DNA from 3 places in the Rhodococcus sp. NPDC003322 genome. Region 3 is predicted to be linked to each of the others. Evidence: riboswitches for the same ligand, from Rfam matches in the RefSeq annotation. Region 3 holds a riboswitch; each other region holds the start of a gene.

Region 1 (6,075 bases), on a different contig from region 3:
CCGGAGGGGGTGAGCGTGCACGAGCTGATCACGCTCGGTCGCACCCCTCACCTGTCCCGGTTCGGCACCGAAACCCCCCACGACCGCGAGATCGTCGACGACCTCCTGGACCGACTCGAACTGCGCGCGCTGGCCTCCCGGGCCGTGACCGCGCTCTCCGGCGGTGAACTGCAGCGAGTGGTGCTTGCCCGGGCGCTGGCGCAGCAGCCGCGGGTGCTGCTGCTCGACGAACCGACCAGCGCCCTCGACATCGGGCACCAGCAGCAGGTGCTCGACCTCGTGCAGGCGCTGCGCCTGGCGGACGGGCTGACGGTGGTCGCGGCGATGCACGACCTCACCCTCGCGGGCCAGTACGGGCGGCGGGTGGTGATGCTCGCCGACGGCGGCGTCGTCGCGGACGGCACCCCGGCCGAGGTGCTGACCGCGGAGCGGATCGGCGCGGTGTACGACGCGCGGGTCGAGGTCCTCGACCGGCCCGGCGGCCCGGTGGTGCTGCCGGTGGGACCGCCCGGGGGAGCGTCCTGATGGAGGTCGTGCTGCTCGGCACCGGTGCCGCCGACGGGTGGCCCAACCCGTTCTGCCGCTGCGCGTCCTGCCTGACCGCGTTGCGGCGCGGCGAGGTTCGGGCCCAGACCGCCGCGCTCGTCGACGACGTGCTGCTGCTCGACTGCGGGCCGGAGGTACCGCGCGCCGCCGCGCACGCGGGGAGGTCGCTGTCCGGGGTGCGGCATCTGCTGCTCACCCACTCGCACCCCGACCACACCGGACCGCTGGCGCTGCTGATGCGGTCCTGGGTGGTGCGCGAGGAACCCCTCGACGTGATCGGGCCGCCGGAGGCGCTGGACCTGTGCCGGGACTGGGTCGGCCCCGACGACCCGGTGCGGTGGATTCCGATCGCGCCGGGGGAGGCGCTGCGGGTCGGCGAGTACACGGTGCGGGCGCTGCCTGCCGCGCACCGGGTGTTTCGCGACGGCGACGCGGTGCTGTACGAGATCGCGGGTCCGGACCGTCGGAAACTGTTGTGGGCAACGGACACCGGACCGCTGCCCGCCGCGACCCTGGACGCGGTGCGGGGCGCCCGGTACGACGTGGTGTTCCTCGAGGAGACCTTCGGCGACCTCGTCGACCACGAACCCGACCACCTCGACCTGCACACCTTCCCGCGGGCGCTGGCCGCGCTGCGCGAGGCCGAGGCGGTCGTCGAGGGCACCGACGTGATCGCCGTCCACCTGAGTCACCACAACCCGGTCGACTTACCGGACCGTTTGCGGCCCTGGGGCGTTCGGGTGCTCGACGACGGCGCAACCGTCGCGGTGGGTGCGGTGACGGCGCGTCCGGACCGACCTCGGCGGACCCTCGTGCTCGGCGGCGCCCGCGCGGGCAAGTCCACCCACGCGGAGCGTCTGCTCGCCGACCGTGACGATGTCACCTTCCTGGCCACCGGCGGACCTCCCGGCGACGACGCGGAGTGGGCGGCCCGGATCGCCGCGCACCGGGCGTCGCGTCCCGCCTCCTGGCGCACCGTCGAGACCGACGACCTCTGCGGGGCGCTGGGGTCCGCGACCGGTCCGGTCCTCGTGGACTGCCTCGGCACCTGGCTCACCCGCCGGATCGACCGCCACGGCGCGTGGGACGACGAATCCGGTTGGGTGGCAGTGCAGGCCGACGTCGAAGCCCTTCTCGTCGCGTGGCGCACGGCGACGGTGCCCGTCGTCGCGGTGAGCAACGAGGTCGGCAGCGGCGTCGTCCCGGCGACGCCCTCCGGCCGCCGCTTCCGCGACGCCCTCGGCCGGCTCAACGCCGCCGTCGCCGCCGAGTCCGAGTCGGTGATCCTCGTCGTCGCAGGACGCCCGCTCCCGCTCCGCTGACGCGCCGCTCGCCCCTCCCGCCGGTGGGGCGCAATGTCACAGTGTGCTCGTTGGGTGCGCACGATGTGACATTGTGCCCACCCCGGGGTGGGGGTCAGGCGGCGGTGAACGGGTCCTGGGTGCGGCCGACGAGTTCGGCGACCGAGTTCAGCACCAGTGTCGGGCGGTAGGGGAACGCCTCGACGGTCTCGCGGCTGGAGATGCCGGTGAGCACCAGGATCGTCTGCAGGCCCGCCTCGAGGCCGGAGACGATGTCGGTGTCCATCCGGTCGCCGATCATCAGGGTGTGCTCGGAGTGGGAGCCGATCGCCCGCAGCGCCGAGCGCATCATCAGCGGGTTCGGCTTGCCGACGTAGTACGGCTCGCGGCCCGTCGCGCGGGTGATCAGCGCGGCCACCGAACCGGTCGCGGGTAGCGAGCCGTCACGCGAAGGGCCGGTGGCGTCCGGGTTGGTCGCAATGAACCGGGCACCGCGCTCGACGAGGCGGATCGCGGTGGTGATCGCCTCGAACGAGTAGGTGCGCGTCTCGCCGAGCACCACGTAGTCGGGATCGTTGTCGGTGAGCACGTACCCGATGTCGTGCAGCGCGGTGGTCAACCCGGACTCGCCCACGACGTAGGCGGTGCCGTTCGGCCGCTGATTGTGCAGGAAGGTCGCCGTCGCGAGGGCGGACGTCCAGATCGACTTCTCCGGGATGTCCAGGCCGGACTGCAGGAGTCGTGCCCGCAGGTCACGCGGGGTGCGAATCGAGTTGTTGGTGAGCACGACGAACGGAGTTCCGGACTCCTGCAGTTCCGAGAGGAACGCGTCGGCGCCCGGTACCAGGTGCTCCTCGTGCACCAGGACCCCGTCCATGTCCATCAGATACGTCCAACCGGGGGTCTTCTCGTCGGTGTTCGCCATGGCCCCATTGTGCGCGCCCGGAGACCCGCACGTCGGCTCGGACGCGCCGGATGTCGCACGGCACACATTCGTCCCCGCCATTCGGATCAGCCCGAACGCAATAGGTGACCGCGGGATCTGGTTGCGGGACAGTACAGCTCGAGTGTTGACCATCAAGAGCGACCGAGAGACCCGGATCGACGACGTCGCAGCAACCCCCCCGAGTGTGGGTGCGGGTGCTACCGCCGGGACCGATGGACTCCGCGACAGGGCTGCGACGAGCGCCCGGTCCCGACCCGTGAAAGGCTTCTCGATGTCCGACTTCGGAGTGCGCTCGTGAGCGCCCCGGCCACCAGTCCGCCGCAGGCGGCAGTGGCCGAATCGTCCGACGACGCCGACCTGCGCGTCGCTCCCACCCGCCATCCCTGGCGTTGGGTCGTCGCAGCGGCGGCGCTGGTCCTGGTCGCGCAGTTCGTGCACGGACTGGTGGTCAACCCGGGCTGGGACTGGGCGACGTTCGCGCGGTACTTCACCGCCCCGTCGGTGCTGTCCGCGCTGTGGACGACGATCGAACTCACCATCTGGGGCACCGTCCTCGGGTTCGGGATCGGCGTGCTGCTCGCCGTGGCGAGGCTGTCGAACAATCCGGTGCTGCAGGTGATCTCGTGGATCTACGTCTGGGCGTTCCGCTCGATTCCACTGATCGTGCAGCTGCTGTTCTGGTTCAACATCGCCTACCTCTACCAGACGATGTCCCTCGGCATTCCGTTCGGCCCGGGATTCCTCGAGTTCAACGTCACCGGCGTGATCTCCGGGTTCACCGCCGCGGTCATCGGGCTCGCGCTGCACCAGGCGGCCTACTCCGCCGAGATCATCCGCGCGGGCATCATCTCCGTGGACCACGGCCAGATCGAGGCCGCCAACGCACTCGGTATCCCGCGGACCCGTCAGCTGTTCAAGATCGTTCTGCCGCAGGCGATGCGGTCGATTCTTCCGAACGCGGCGAACGAGGTCATCAGCCTCTTCAAGGGCACCTCGATCGTGTCGACGATGGCGATCGCCGAGCTGTTCTACCAGGTCCAGGTGATCTTCGGTCGCAACGGCCGGGTGGTGCCGCTGCTGATGGTCGCGACCGTCTGGTACATCGTCCTGACCACCGTGCTGTCCGTCGGCCAGTACTACATCGAACGGCACTACGCCCGCGGATCCGCCCGCGCGCTGCCACTCACGCCGTGGCAGAAGGTCGTCGCCAAGTACCGGGAGATCCGTGACGGCAGTACCGGCGCGCCGAGAGGGGCCACCCGATGACCGCCATCGGTGACCCATACGCCGTCGACGTGCGGGGCGTGCACAAGGCCTTCGGCGCGCTCGAAGTGCTCAGAGGCGTGGATCTGTCGGTTCGCACGGGGGAGGTGACGGTGATCCTCGGGCCGTCGGGCTCCGGGAAGTCGACCCTCCTGCGCACCCTGAACCACCTCGAGAAGGTCGACCGCGGCACGATCCGGATCGACGGAGAACTGATCGGCTACCGCCGCCGCGGCAACACCCTGCACGAACTGTCCGACCGAGAGGTGCTGCGACAGCGGTCCCGGATCGGGTTCGTGTTCCAGAGTTTCAACCTCTTCCCGCACCTGACCGTCCTCGAGAACGTGATCGAGGCTCCGGTGTCCGCGCAGCGCCGCGACCGCGCCGAGGTGACGGCCCTGGCGCGGCAGCTGCTCGAACGGGTCGGGGTCGCCGACAAGGCCGACCGGTATCCGAAGCAGCTGTCCGGGGGACAACAGCAACGTGTCGCGATCGCGCGTGCACTCGCGTTGCGCCCCAAGGTGATCCTGTTCGACGAGCCCACCTCGGCGCTGGATCCCGAACTCGTCGGTGAGGTCCTCGAGGTGATCCGTGACCTCGCCGACGGCGGTGCGACGCTGGTGATCGTGACCCACGAGATCGGGTTCGCCCGCGAGGTCGCCGACACCGTCGTGTTCATGGACGGCGGTGTGATCGTCGAGCAGGGCCCGCCGGACGCGGTGCTGGACCGACCCACCCACGAACGTACCCGCGCCTTCCTGGCCCGAGTGCTCTGACCCCCTCATTCATCGCGAAAGACCCTGGAAGGAAATGATGTCCGCCCTCACCCGCCACACGAGGCTGTTCGCCTCGGCACTGACCGCCGTCGCCCTGCTGGCGGGCTCCGCGTGCAGTTCGAGCGATGCCGCCGAGACCGACGCGGCCACCGCCGCCGGCTACAACCTGACCGCCGAGCAGAACCGCATCACCACCGACGAGGTCCCCGAGATCGCGGCGCAGGTGCCGCAGGCGATCCGGGACCGAGGGAAGCTGATCGTCACCGGGTCGGCAGGCACGGCACCGCCGCTGCGCTTCTACGCCGACGACGACAAGACGATCATCGGATCGGAGACAGACTTCGCCCACCTGATCGGCGACGTCCTCGGCCTCGACGTCGAACTGACAGCCGCGGACTGGGCGCAGAACTTCGTCCGGGTCGACTCCGGTGAGGCCGACACGTTCATCTCCAACGTCACCGTCACCGAGGAACGCAAGGAGAAGTACGACTTCGCCACGTACCGGCTCGACAGTCTCGCCGTCGAGGTGAAGAAGGGCAGCGGCATCACGTTCTCCGGTCCGAAGGACATCGCGGGCCTGAAGATCGGCGTCGGCTCGGGGACCAACCAGGAGGCGCTGCTCGTCGCGTGGAACGAACAGAACGTCAAGGCCGGGCTCGAGCCGGCCGAGATCCTCTACTACCAGCAGGCAACCGACTACTACCTCGCACTCGGCTCGGGCCGGATCGACGCGTACGTCGGCCCCAACCCGTCGTCGGCCTTCCACGCCCTGCAGACCGGCGAGACCGAGGTCGCAGGCACCTTCTCCGGAGCGGGCTACGACCTGCAAGGGGAGATCGCCGTCCTGACGAAGAAGGACAACGGGCTGATCGGGGCGATCCATGCCGCGCTCAACCATCTCATCGACAACGGCACCTACGCCCAGGTTCTGGACCGCTGGGGCATCAGCAGCGAGGCGGTCGAATCCTCGCAGATCAACCCACCGGGCCTGCCGAAGAAGCAGTAGTCCCGATACCAGCGGCGAGAAGACGAGCAGGGAGAGAACATGACGCAGGTGCAGGGCCCGGTGGACGTCGTGGTCGTCGGTGGTGGCGTCATCGGTTCGGCGTCGGCGTGGCGGTCGGCCGCGCGGGGCCGGTCGGTGGTGTTGCTCGAGCAGTTCGAACCGGACCACCGGCGCGGGGCCTCCCACGGCACCTCCCGGATCTACCGGCAGGCGTACGACGACGAGTTCCACACCGTG
Region 2 (6,075 bases), 1.2 Mb from region 3:
TCCCGGCGCACCCTGTGGCAGACGCTCATCCCGTGCCGGGTGGACTCGACCATCCCCGCCTTGCGGAGCTGCGCGAGGTGGTGGCTGACGGTGGACTCGGCGACGTTCAGCGGGACGGCGAGGTCCCCGGTGCACATCTCCGCGTCGGGGGCGGTCAGCAGCAGCGAGAGCAGCTTGACGCGGACGGGGTCCGCGAGCGCCTTGAGCCGCAGCGCGAGCTGCAACGCGTCGTCGTCGGAGATCGGGGTGGCGGACACCGGCGCGCAGCAGATCGGTGCGGTCACGTCGAGCACGGGCAGCGCCTTGGGCATGAGTCCGATCATCCCAGCCTCTTGACATATGTCAAGAAGGTGGCGCACCCTGGACCCCGCAAGTAATTCGACATATGCCACAAAGGTTGGCACTTCGAGGAGGCCGCCATGTCCCGCGCCCAGCTCGCCCTCAACGTCGACGACCTCGACCAGGCGATCACGTTCTACTCCAAGCTGTTCGGCACCGCACCCGCGAAGCGCAAGCCCGGCTACGCGAACTTCGCGATCACCGAGCCGCCCCTCAAACTGGTGCTGCTGGAGAACCCCGGCAAGGGCGGCACCATCAACCACCTCGGCGTCGAGGTCGAGTCGACCGAGCGGGTGCACCAGGAGATCGCCCGCCTTTCCGGAGAGGGCCTGTTCACCGAGGAGGAGATGAACACCACCTGCTGCTTCGCCACCCAGGACAAGGTGTGGGTGACCGGCCCGGCCGGCGTGAAATGGGAGGTCTACACCGTCCTCGCCGACTCGGACACCTTCGGGACCAGCCCGCAACTGCTCGCCGCCGGCGAGGAGAACTCGGGCGGCACCTGCTGCGGCACCGCGGCGTCCTCCACGTCGTGCTGCTGACCGCGGCATCGGTCCGGTGACCACGACAACTCCGGTCGGCAGGCTCTCCACCCTCGACCGTTACCTACCCGTCTGGATCGGCGCCGCCATGGTCGCCGGACTGATGCTCGGCCGCGCACTCCCGGGGATCAACACCGCGATCGAGAAGGTGCAGGTCGACGGCATCTCGCTGCCGATCGCCCTCGGCCTGCTGATCATGATGTATCCGGTCCTGGCGAAGGTCCGCTACGACCGTCTGGGCTCCGTCACCGGGGACCGCAGGCTCCTCGTCGGCTCCCTGTTCCTGAACTGGATCCTCGGGCCCGCGCTGATGTTCGCCCTCGCCTGGATCTTCCTTCCGGATCTACCCGAGTACCGAACCGGACTGATCATCGTGGGCCTGGCCCGCTGCATCGCGATGGTGGTCATCTGGAACGACCTGGCCTGCGGCGACCGCGAGGCTGCCGCCGTGCTGGTGGCGATCAACTCGGTCTTCCAGGTGATCATGTTCGCCGTCCTCGGCTGGTTCTACCTGTCGGTGCTGCCCGGTTGGCTGGGTTTCGAGCAGACCACCATCGACGCCTCGCCCTGGCAGATCGCGAAGTCGGTGCTGATCTTCCTCGGTCTGCCACTGGTTGCCGGCTACCTCACACGCCGCTACGGAGAGAAGGCCAAGGGCCGCGACTGGTACGAGTCGACTTTCCTGCCGAGGATCGGCCCGTGGGCCCTGTACGGACTGCTCTTCACAATCGTGGTGCTCTTCGCGCTGCAGGGCGACCAGATCACCTCCCACCCGTGGGACGTGGTGCGGATTGCCATCCCCCTGCTCGCCTACTTCGCGATCATGTGGGGCGGCGGCTACCTGCTGGGCGCCGCCCTCGGACTCGGCTACGCACGCACGACCACGCTGGCGTTCACCGCCGCCGGCAACAATTTCGAACTCGCCATCGCCGTCGCGATCGCCACCTACGGCGCGAACTCTGGGCAGGCGCTGGCCGGTGTGGTCGGTCCCCTGATCGAGGTCCCGGTCCTGGTCGGGCTCGTCTACGTCTCGCTCGCCCTGCGTGGGCGATTCTCCCGAAAGGTGCCCGCATGACACCCAGCGTCCTGTTCGTCTGCGTCCACAACGCCGGCCGCTCCCAGATGGCCGCCGCCTTCCTGACACACCTCGCTGGAGACGCGATCGAGGTCAGGTCGGCGGGCAGCGCACCGGCGGAGTCCGTCAACCCGGCCGCCGTGGCCGCGATGGCGGAGGTCGGGATCGACATTTCCGCGCAGAGCCCGAAGGTCCTCACCACCGACGCGGTGCAGACGTCCGACGTGGTGATCACCATGGGTTGCGGGGACACCTGTCCGTGGTTTCCCGGCGTCAGCTACCGCGACTGGGCCGTCGACGACCCCGCAGGCAAGGGCCTCGACGACGTCCGCCCGATCCGGGACGAGATCCGCGCACTCGTCGAGGCGCTGATCGCAGAATTGCTGCCCGCGTGAACCGAACCCGTTGTCGAGGGTGTGACCGGTACCGCTAAGATCGCTGCCAGGTCATGAGTGCCAGTGCCAAGCCCCGGCTCGCTGGTCGGCAACCCTCCATCCGCGGTGGGGTGCCCCGGGTGATGACCTGGTCCTCCGGAACGGAGGACAAGCGCGGGTCCGCTGGGACGGACCCACCAACCGGGCCACGACCCACCGGAGGTTTCACCATGTGTTGTTGTCGCAGATAGGCCCCAGTCAGCCCCGGGCGCCCTTGCCGCGCCTCATCTCCCGACACTCTTGGAGCAGAGCCAACTCATGAGCGAGAACGCAACCGATCCGACCGCCAACTGGACCTTCGAGACCAAGCAGATCCACGCCGGCCAGACATCGGACGCCACCACCAAGGCACGCGCGCTGCCGATCTACCAGACCACCTCGTACACGTTCGACAACACCGACCACGCCGCCGCGCTGTTCGGGCTCGCCGAGCCCGGCAACATCTACACCCGGATCATGAACCCGACGCAGGACGCGGTCGAGCAGCGGATCACCGCGCTCGAGGGCGGCGTGGCCTCGCTGCTGCTGTCCTCCGGGCAGGCCGCGTCGACGTTCGCGCTGCTGAACATCGCGGGCGCCGGCAGCCACGTGGTGTCCAGCCCGAGCCTGTACGGCGGCACCTACAACCTGTTCCACTACACACTGCCGAAGCTCGGCATCGAGGTCACCTTCGTCGAGGATCCGGACGACCTGGAGCAGTGGAAGGCCGCGATCCGCCCGAACACGGTCGCGTTCTACGGCGAGTCCATCGCGAACCCGCGCAACGACGTCCTCGACATCCCCGGCATCTCCGAGGTCGGGCACGCCGCCGGCATCCCGCTGATCGTCGACAACACCGTCGCCACCCCGTACCTGCTGCGCCCGCTCGAGCACGGCGCCGACATCGTCGTGCACTCGGCGACGAAGTACCTGGGCGGCCACGGAACCGCGATCGCCGGTGTCATCGTCGACGGCGGCACCTTCGACTGGACTCAGGGTCGCCACCCCGGCTTCACCACCCCGGACCCGAGCTACCACGGCGTCGTGTTCGCCGACCTCGGTGCGCCGGCCTACGCCCTGAAGGCGCGGGTCCAGCTGCTCCGCGATCTCGGGTCGGCGGTCTCGCCGTTCAACGCGTTCCTGATCAGCCAGGGCATCGAGACCCTGAGCCTGCGCATCGAGCGGCACGTGCAGAACGCCACCGCGGTTGCCGAGTTCCTGCAGGGCCGGGACGAGGTCACCTCGGTCTCCTATGCCGGTCTGCCCAGCTCGCCCTGGTACGAGCGGGCCCAGAAGCTGGCCCCGAAGGGCGCGGGCGCGATCGTCGCGTTCGAACTCGCCGGCGGTGTCGAGGCGGGCAAGAAGTTCGTCGATGCCCTGACCCTGCACAGCCACGTCGCTAACATCGGCGACGTGCGCTCACTCGTCATCCACCCCGCGTCGACCACCCACGCCCAGCTGAGCGCGGAGGAGCAGCTGGCGTCCGGCGTCACCCCGGGCCTGGTTCGCCTGGCGGTCGGCATCGAGGGCATCGACGACATCCTGGCCGACCTCGAAACCGGTTTCGCGGCGGCGGCATCTTGACGATCGGTTCCGTTTCGGGCGCCCGTCCGGCCGGGTCCCACGAGGGATTCCCGTCGCCGGACGGGCGGCTGACGTCCGTCTCCATCGGCGCGGTGACGCTCGAGAGCGGCGCGGTGCTCCCCGACGTCACTCTGGCCGTGCAGGTGTGGGGCGAACCGAACAAGACCCGCGACAACGTGGTGCTCGTCGAGCACGCACTGACCGGTGACTCACACGTGACCGGGCCTGCCGACGCCGACAACCCGTCGCCCGGGTGGTGGGACGGCATGGTCGGCCCCGGCGCGCCCATCGACACCGACGAGTGGTGCGTGCTGGCCACCAATGTGCTCGGCGGTTGCCGCGGCACCACCGGCCCCGGCTCGATCGCCCCGGACGGCCGACCGTGGGGATCCCGGTTCCCGGCGATCTCCATCCGCGACCAGGTGGCCGCCGAGGTGGCGCTCGCGGACCGGCTCGGCATCGAACGGTTCGCCGCGGTGCTCGGCGGGTCGATGGGCGGCATGCGCACCCTGGAGTGGATCGTCGGCCAGCCGGAGCGGGTGGCGGCCGCACTCGTCCTGGCCGTGGGCGCCCGCGCGACGGCGGATCAGATCGGCACGCAGACCACCCAGATCGCAGCTGTCACCTCCGATCCGGACTGGCTGGGCGGCGACTACCACGGCACGGGCCGCAGACCCGAGGCCGGGCTGCGTATCGCGCGCAGGATCGCGCACCTGACCTACCGCACGGAGAGCGAACTCGACGCGCGCTTCGCGAACGACGCCCAACAGGGCGAGAACCCGCTCGACGGCGGCCGCTACGCCGTTCAGAGCTACCTCGAGCACCAGGCCGACAAGCTGGTGGCCCGTTTCGACCCGGGCACCTACGTGTTGCTGACCGAGGCGATGAACCGCCACGACATCGGTCGCGGTCGCGGCGGCGTCGAGGCGGCACTGGCCTCCTGCACCGTCCCGACCATCGTCGGTGGCGTCGACTCGGACCGGCTCTACCCGCTGTGGCAGCAGCGGGAGATCGCCACCCACCTCGCCGGATGCGAGGGTTTGCGGGTGGTGAACTCGAAGGACGGTCACGACGGATTCCTCACCGAGGCGGCGTGGGTCACCACCCTGCTCGGCGAGACGATGGCACTGGCCAGGGCACACCGCACCGACTGCCGCGTCCGCTAGACACCCCACACCGGGCCCGTCCCGGCGGGCGGATGTCACGACACGCGCGTGGTTCGTGGCGCCCTCAACACCAAATCGTTAGCATCGGAAACGTGTCTGAGACCGACCCGCCGCCCGTACGCTCCGCACCCAACGGGCAGCCCGCGCCTGCAGCGTCGGGAGCGCGATGGCCACTCCCGACGGACGGGACACGGATCACGATCGACATCGGACCGTTGCACCTCGAGAACGGTGTCGTGCTCCCCGACGTCGTCCTCGCCGTCCAGTGCTGGGGCACGCCGACCCCGGCCCGCGACAACATCGTGCTGGTCGAGCATGCCCTGACCGGCGATTCCCACGTCACCGGCGAGGCGGGGCCGGGCTTGCCCGTCGCCGGCTGGTGGAACGAGCAGGTCGGACCCGGCGCGCCGATCGACACCGAGGAATGGTGCGTGGTGGCGGCGAACGTACTCGGCGGGTGTGACGGCTCCACCGGCCCCTCGTCTCGGGCACCTGACAACGCCCCGTGGGGGTCGCGGTTCCCGGCGATCTCCATCCGCGACCAGGTCGCCGCCGAGGTCGCGCTCGCGGACCTGCTCGGAATCGATCGCTTCGCGGCAGTCGTCGGCGGCTCGATGGGTGGCATGCGCACCCTCGAATGGATCGTCGGCCATCCGACACGGGTGGAGGCCGCGCTGGTCCTGGCGGTCGGTGCCCGCGCGAGCGCGGACCAGATCGGCACCCAGAGCACCCAGATCGCCGCGATCACCGGCGACCCCGACTGGCAGGGCGGCGACTACCACGACACCGGCCGCTCCCCCGAGGCCGGCCTGGCCCTGGCGCGCAGGATCGCGCACCTGACCTACCGTGCCGAGGTGGGCCTGGACTGGCGCTTCGCGAACGACGCCCAGCCGGGTGAGGACCCCCGAGCCGGCGGCCGGTACGCGGTGCAGAGTTACCTCGACCACCAGGCGGCG
Region 3 (6,075 bases):
GCACATGGGGTTCGATCCGTCCCCCAAGCACTTCGTGCAGGGAGGTGCCCCCACAGGCATCCAGGCGGGCCAGTTCGCGCCGGGCGGCACGGTGATCGTCGGCGAGGAGCACCTCGACGTCGAGCAGAACCGCGACCGTGTCGGGGTCGCGGCCGTCCGCCGCCGCGCGGATGCGGGCGGTCTCGCGGCGCCGCTGCGCCTCCCCGAGGTCGCGGGCTCGCACCCGGATCACGGAGCCTGGATCCCCGACGAGATCGAGGGTGGCGGAAGTGAGCTGAACCCAGTAGTCACTGAGCCCCAACGGGATTCGGAAATCGGTGTGGGCAGCCGACGCGGGGTGGTGGCCGGCGCCGGAGAGTTCGACGGCCACATGCAGCGGCCGGACAGGACGGGACGAAAACGATGCAGACATGACTGTCCTCGGGAAGGTGGTGGAGTGACGGGTCCGGCGAGGCCGAGCTCAGACCGGACACATACCCGAGGCGGTACGGCACAGGTCGACGTGCCGGCGGCACCACTGACCACCGATCAGGTCCACCGCGTCCGTAGTCATGGCACCGATGTTACCGTGCAGGAACACCGTTCGTCGCGCGCAGCGCGGCGAACTCGCCGACTGCGGCGATCAGGCGATCGACGTCCGCGCTGCTGCTGCCGAGCCCGAGGCTGGCCCGGACCGCACCCTCGGCGTACCCGAGGCGCGACAGCAACGGGTGGGCGCAGAACTTGCCGTCCCGCACTCCGATGCCGTGCAGGTCCGACAGGTGGGTCGCGACCGCGCGCGGCTCGGCGCCGGCGACGGTGAAGGTGACGATGCCGACGGCGTCCGGCGAGTCCGGCCAGATCCGCAGCACCCGGACGCCGTCGATCGCTTCGAGTCCGGCCGTGAGTCGGTCGCACAGCACGCGCTCGTGCAGCTCGACGGCGTCGGCGTCGAACCCGGCGACTGTCTCGCACGCCGCGGCGATCGCGACGGCGCCGAGCACGTTCGGGGTGCCCGCCTCGTGCCGCTGCGGAGCGGCGGCCCACTGCACGGCGTCGATCTCGACGTTCTTGGTGGCGCCGCCGCCGGCAAGGTAGGGCTCGGCGGCGTCCAGCCAGTCGGCGCGGCCGACGAGGGCGCCGGCGCCGAACGGCGCGTACAGCTTGTGCCCGGAGAAGGCCAGGTAGTCGACGCCGAGCTCGGCGATGTCGACGCGGCGGTGCGGCAGCAACTGGGCGGCGTCGACCAGGATCCGGGCGCCGCACTCGTGGGCGATCCGCGCGAGGCGGGCGATCGGCAGCACCTCGCCGGTCACGTTGGAGGCACCGGTGACGGCGAGCAGTGCCGCCGGGCGGGTGCACAGTTCGGCGACGATGCGCTGGACGGTTTCCTCGACGGTGTCCGCGGAGCGGACGACGCGGGCACCGTTCCGGTTCCAGGACAACAGGTTTGCATGGTGCTCGATGTCGAGGACAACGGTCTCGCCGGGCACGCAGGAGGCGAGCAGGTTCAGTGCGTCGGTGGTGTTGCGCGTGAACACCACGACGTCGTCGGTGCGGGCCCCGACGAAGTCGGCGACCACGTCGCGGGCGCCCTCGTACCGTTCGGTGCAGACCTGGGAGGCGTAGCCGGCCCCGCGGTGCACGCTGGCGTAGAACGGCAGCAGCGACTGCACGCGCTCGGCGACGGCGGACAGCGCGGGCGCACTGGCGGCGTAGTCGAAGTTGGCGTACGCGATCGAGGTCCCGTCGACGAGCGGCGCGATCAGGTCACTTCCGCAGACAGGAGCGAAAGACGCAGTGCCATCACAGTTTTCGTCGCGAACGGCGTCGGCACAGAGGGTGGTGTCGAGTACAGCAGTCATGGCGTCATCCCTTACGTCAAGGGACTCGTGCGGTGAGGGTTGATGCATCGAGTCCGCGCTTGCCGTGTCCGGTATTGGATTCACGGCCTGGTCGTCACCCGGGGCACCCCACCGCGGTGGAGGGTTGCCGGCCAGCAAGCCGGGGCTACGCGCTGGCACTCATGACCTGAGCCGAGAATGGCAGCCGTTCGGCCGCGCTGTCAACCCGGCCACACCGAGTTCGCTGTGACTTCCATCACTTCTCGCTGCGCTCGGATGCCGAATCCCGGTGCGCGGCGTGCACTCCCGACCGGCACCGGACCTGCACCCGGAAATTGGTTTGAAAACCACACCGGAACTGCGGTTTCCTGGTTCGGTGACCACCGCAACCCTGATCAGTTTCGCGGGTGTCTGCCTGCTGCTGGCGATCATGCCCGGACCCGACTCGTTCCTCGTGCTGCGCTACAGCATCGGGGGCACCCGTCCGGGTCTCGCCGCCGCGCTCGGCGTCAGCCTGGGCGGACTCCTGTGGGCCGCGGTCGTCGCGCTCGGGTTGGCGACGCTGCTCGAACAGTCGGCGAGCGCATACCGGGTCCTCAAGATCGCCGGCGGCCTGTATCTGCTCTACCTCGGACTGCGGGCGCTGCAGCGCCGTCGTGCGGCGACGGTCGCGGACACACCCGCCCCGGTCGCCGCGGCCACCCGCCCGGTTTCGGCGTTCGGTGCGGGGGTGCTCTCGTGCGCGCTGAACCCCAAGGTCGGCTTGTTCTACCTGGCCGTCGTGCCGCAGTTCCTCGGTCGGGTCACGCTCGGATCGGCGATGACGCTCGGTGCGGTGGAGGCCGCGGTCGCACTGGTCGTGATGAGCGGGTTCGCGGTCGCCGCGTCCCGACTGGTCGCTCTGCTGCGTAGCCCGCGGATCACAGCGCGGCTCGAGAGCGTGAGCGCAGGCATCCTCGCTGTGCTCGGCGTCGGCACCCTGGCATCGGCCGCCGGAAACGCCTGAGCCCCGTGCGCCGATATCCTGAACTGGCAAGTCGAACGTGCGGTGCATCGTGTCCGCTCGAATCCTGGAGGGCATGAAGTGTCGCGTTTTCGTCGCAAGTCCACCGCACTCGCGGCCGCGGTGGCCGCGGCGCTGTTGCTCGGCGGATGCTCGAACGGCGGCGACACCGGGTCCTCCGGCGCCGCGGCGTCCGCGACCCAGGAGTCGGAGGCGTCGATCACCTTCACCCCGGGCGACACCGACACTCCCGTGAACCCGCTGAGCCCGATCCGCGTCGACGTCACCCAGGGCACGCTGACGTCGGTGACGCTGACCAACCCGGACGGCAAGGTCATCGACGGCATCACCACACCGGACGAGACGTCCTGGAAGCCCGCCGAACCACTCGGATACGGGAAGACCTACGACCTGGCCGTGGCAGCGACCGACTCCCGCGGCGTCGCGACCACCAAGGACACGACCTTCACCACCGTCGCGCCGAACAACCAGACCCGGCTGTACCTGAACACCACCGGCGGACAGTCGATCACGGACGGCGGCACGTACGGCGTCGGCCTCGTTGTGGTGGCGCACTTCGACGAGGAGATCGGCGACCGGGCCGCCGCGGAGAAGGCGATGACGGTCACCACCACTCCCCCGGTGCAGGGATCCTGGTACTGGCTCGACGACCAGAACGCGCACTGGCGTCCGCAGGAGTACTACGCACCCGGCACCACCGTGTCGGTGGACGCGAAGATCTACGGCACCCAGCTCGGGAAGGGCCTCTACGGCGAGCAGGACGAGAAGCTCTCGTTCCGGATCGGCGACTCGCACGTCTCGATCGCCGATGACAACACCAAGATGGTGACCGTCTACGAGAACGGCCAGGTGGTCCGCGAGATGCCGACGTCGATGGGCATGGGCGGCACCGAGACGATCGGCAACACGACGCTCTCGTTCTGGACCCAGCCCGGCACCTACACGGTGATGGACAAGGCGAACCCGGTGATCATGGACTCGTCGACCTATGGGCTGCCGATCAACTCGCGCCTCGGCTACAAGGAGTCGATCAACTGGGCCACCCGGATCAGCACCGACGGCATCTACCTGCACGAGCTGGCGTCGAGCGTGTGGGCGCAGGGCAACACCAACACCTCGCACGGCTGCCTGAACCTGAACCCGACGAACGCCCAGTGGTTCTTCAACTTCTCGCAGCCCGGCGACGTCGTCGAGATCCGCAACACCGGCGGCGCCCCGCTCGAGGTGTGGCAGAACGGCGACTGGAGCGTGCCGTGGGGCCAGTGGCTGGCCGGAAGCGCGCTGCACCCGTGAGTCCTTCCGTCCCCTGACGGGCCGGACGGACTCACGGGCGACGGAGACTCCTCACATACCGATCGGGAGTCCGGCGTAGTTCTCGGCGAGTCCGGTGGAGCCGGCCGCGCTGCCGGCGATCCACTGCAGTTGCGAACGCTGCAACTGCGCGTCGAACGGGTCGCCGCTCTGATGCAGCATGGTCGTCATCCACCAGGAGAAGTGGGTGCAGCGCCAGACGCGACGCAGTGCGCTCTCGCTGTAGCCGTCGGCGAGGGTCTCGTCGTCCTTGCGCAGCAACGCAATCAGCGCGGGTGCCAGCAATGCCACGTCGGAGACTGCGAGATTCAGTCCCTTCGCCCCGGTGGGCGGGACGATGTGCGCGGCGTCGCCGGCCAGGAAGAGCCGCCCGTGCCGCATCGGGGTCTGCACATAGCTGCGCATCGGCAGCACGCTCTTCTCGGTGATCGGTCCGGATTTCAGTGTCCAGCCGTCGATTCCATCGCCGAGACGCCGGCTCAACGCCTCCCAGATCCGGTCGTCCGACCACTCGGCGAGATCGGTGCCGTTGGGAACCTGGAGGTAGAGGCGGCTGACGGTGTCCGAGCGCATCGAGTGCATCGCGAATCCGTCGGGGTGCCAGGCGTAGATCAGTTCGTCGGTGGACGGCGGCACGTCGGCGAGCACGCCGAGCCACGAGTACGGGTAGGTGCGTTCCCAGGTCCGGCGGACGCTGTCCGGAATTGCCGCCCGGCTCGGTCCGAACGAGCCGTCGCACCCGGCGATCACGGCCGCGTCGACACGGCGCTCCGCACCTTCCGCGTCCACGAACGTCACGTAGGGCGAGTCGCTTTCGATGTCGTGCAGTGCGGTGTCGGTGACCTCGTAGAAGAACGGCTGGCCGGCGCCCTCACGGGCCGCGACGAGGTCCTTGGTGACCTCGGTCTGCCCGTACACCCAGACACTGCGCCCACACAGTTCGACGAAGTCGACGTGGTGCCGTTCGCCGGGCGTCTGCAGATAGATGCCGCGATGCTCCTGGCCCTCGCGGCGCAGCCGCTCGCCGAGTCCGACGGAGTCGAGCAGTTCGACGGTCGAGTGCTCGAGGATGCCCGCGCGGATGCGGGAGAGCACGTAGTCCTGGGAGCGGGTCTCGATCACGACGGAATCGACACCCTGCTCGGCGAGCAGATGGGACAGGAGCAGGCCCGCGGGGCCGGCGCCGATGATGGCTACCTCGGTACGCATGACCGACAGTGAAGCGGCCACGCCGAGTGACGGCCAGCACATTATTTCACTGAGCGGAAGATCCCCCGCGGAGGCTGCGTTCGACGCCACGCGCGGCAACTTGGAGTGCGGCCACGAGCCGGGATCGATCCCGCGCGAGGGTCGGCACGACGAGCCCGAGGGCCGCGATCACCCTGTCGTCCGGCGCCCGGACCGGAACCGCCACCGAGCAGGCACCGAGGCTCATCTCCTCGCGGGTCTCCGCGAAACCGTCCCGGTGCACGCGACGCAACTGGTCCCGGAGCCGGCCCTGGTGGGTCACGGTGTACGGGGTGATCCGCGTCAGCGACGCCAGTACCGCCTCCTGGACGTCCGGCGGCGCGTATGCCAGCAGCACCTTCCCGACGGCGGTGGCGTGCAGCGGCAGGGTGGAGCCGATGGTGCTGACCACGGGCACCGACGCGTGACCTCGAAGCCGATCGAGGTAGAGCACCTGAGTGCCCTTGCGCACCGCGAGGTGCACGGTGGCGAGGGTGGCGCCGTAGACGTCGTGCAGGAACGGCGAGGCGATCTCGCGGATCCCGGTCTGGACCGGGGCGAGCAGGCCGAGTTCCCACAGCCGCGGGCCCACCACGTACTCGCCCGTGTCCCGTCTCGCCAGAGCCCCCCACGCCACGAGCTCGCCGACCAGCCGGTGCGCCGTGGGGACCGCGAGACCGGCACGTCCCG

What was found. A riboswitch is a leader RNA that binds a small molecule or an ion and turns the genes downstream of it on or off. The one in region 3 is predicted to bind S-adenosylmethionine.
Region 1: it holds a riboswitch for S-adenosylmethionine, as region 3 does, so the genes downstream of both, ACWDUM_RS26790 (amino acid ABC transporter permease) here and ACWDUM_RS06035 (aminotransferase class V-fold PLP-dependent enzyme) in region 3, are expected to answer to the same signal.
Region 2: it holds a riboswitch for S-adenosylmethionine, as region 3 does, so the genes downstream of both, ACWDUM_RS00355 (bifunctional o-acetylhomoserine/o-acetylserine sulfhydrylase) here and ACWDUM_RS06035 (aminotransferase class V-fold PLP-dependent enzyme) in region 3, are expected to answer to the same signal.

What each region holds. Positions count from the first base shown of each region.
Region 1 covers NZ_JBSFSC010000009.1:20,162-26,236, reverse strand. Annotated here, with positions in the region: gene ACWDUM_RS26805 (ABC transporter ATP-binding protein) at 1-525, shown strand, start outside; gene ACWDUM_RS26800 (bifunctional adenosylcobinamide kinase/adenosylcobinamide-phosphate guanylyltransferase) at 525-1,868, shown strand; gene ACWDUM_RS26795 (HAD-IIA family hydrolase) at 1,963-2,772, opposite strand; SAM riboswitch class I at 2,919-3,012, shown strand; gene ACWDUM_RS26790 (amino acid ABC transporter permease) at 3,088-4,059, shown strand; gene ACWDUM_RS26785 (amino acid ABC transporter ATP-binding protein) at 4,056-4,832, shown strand; gene ACWDUM_RS26780 (ABC transporter substrate-binding protein) at 4,870-5,838, shown strand; gene ACWDUM_RS26775 (FAD-dependent oxidoreductase) at 5,878-6,075, shown strand, end outside.
Region 2 covers NZ_JBSFSC010000001.1:67,575-73,649, forward strand. Annotated here, with positions in the region: gene ACWDUM_RS00335 (Rv2640c family ArsR-like transcriptional regulator) at 1-311, opposite strand, end outside; gene ACWDUM_RS00340 (ArsI/CadI family heavy metal resistance metalloenzyme) at 420-881, shown strand; gene arsB (ACR3 family arsenite efflux transporter) at 889-1,956, shown strand; gene ACWDUM_RS00350 (arsenate reductase ArsC) at 1,953-2,351, shown strand; SAM riboswitch class IV at 2,401-2,511, shown strand; gene ACWDUM_RS00355 (bifunctional o-acetylhomoserine/o-acetylserine sulfhydrylase) at 2,649-3,953, shown strand; gene metX (homoserine O-acetyltransferase MetX) at 3,950-5,119, shown strand; gene metX (homoserine O-acetyltransferase MetX) at 5,212-6,075, shown strand, end outside.
Region 3 covers NZ_JBSFSC010000001.1:1,272,453-1,278,527, forward strand. Annotated here, with positions in the region: gene ACWDUM_RS06025 (hypothetical protein) at 1-412, opposite strand, end outside; gene ACWDUM_RS06030 (putative leader peptide) at 461-553, opposite strand; gene ACWDUM_RS06035 (aminotransferase class V-fold PLP-dependent enzyme) at 564-1,844, opposite strand; SAM riboswitch class IV at 1,895-2,011, opposite strand; gene ACWDUM_RS06040 (LysE family translocator) at 2,200-2,829, shown strand; gene ACWDUM_RS06045 (L,D-transpeptidase) at 2,908-4,140, shown strand; gene ACWDUM_RS06050 (4-hydroxybenzoate 3-monooxygenase) at 4,192-5,367, opposite strand; gene ACWDUM_RS06055 (IclR family transcriptional regulator) at 5,414-6,075, opposite strand, start outside.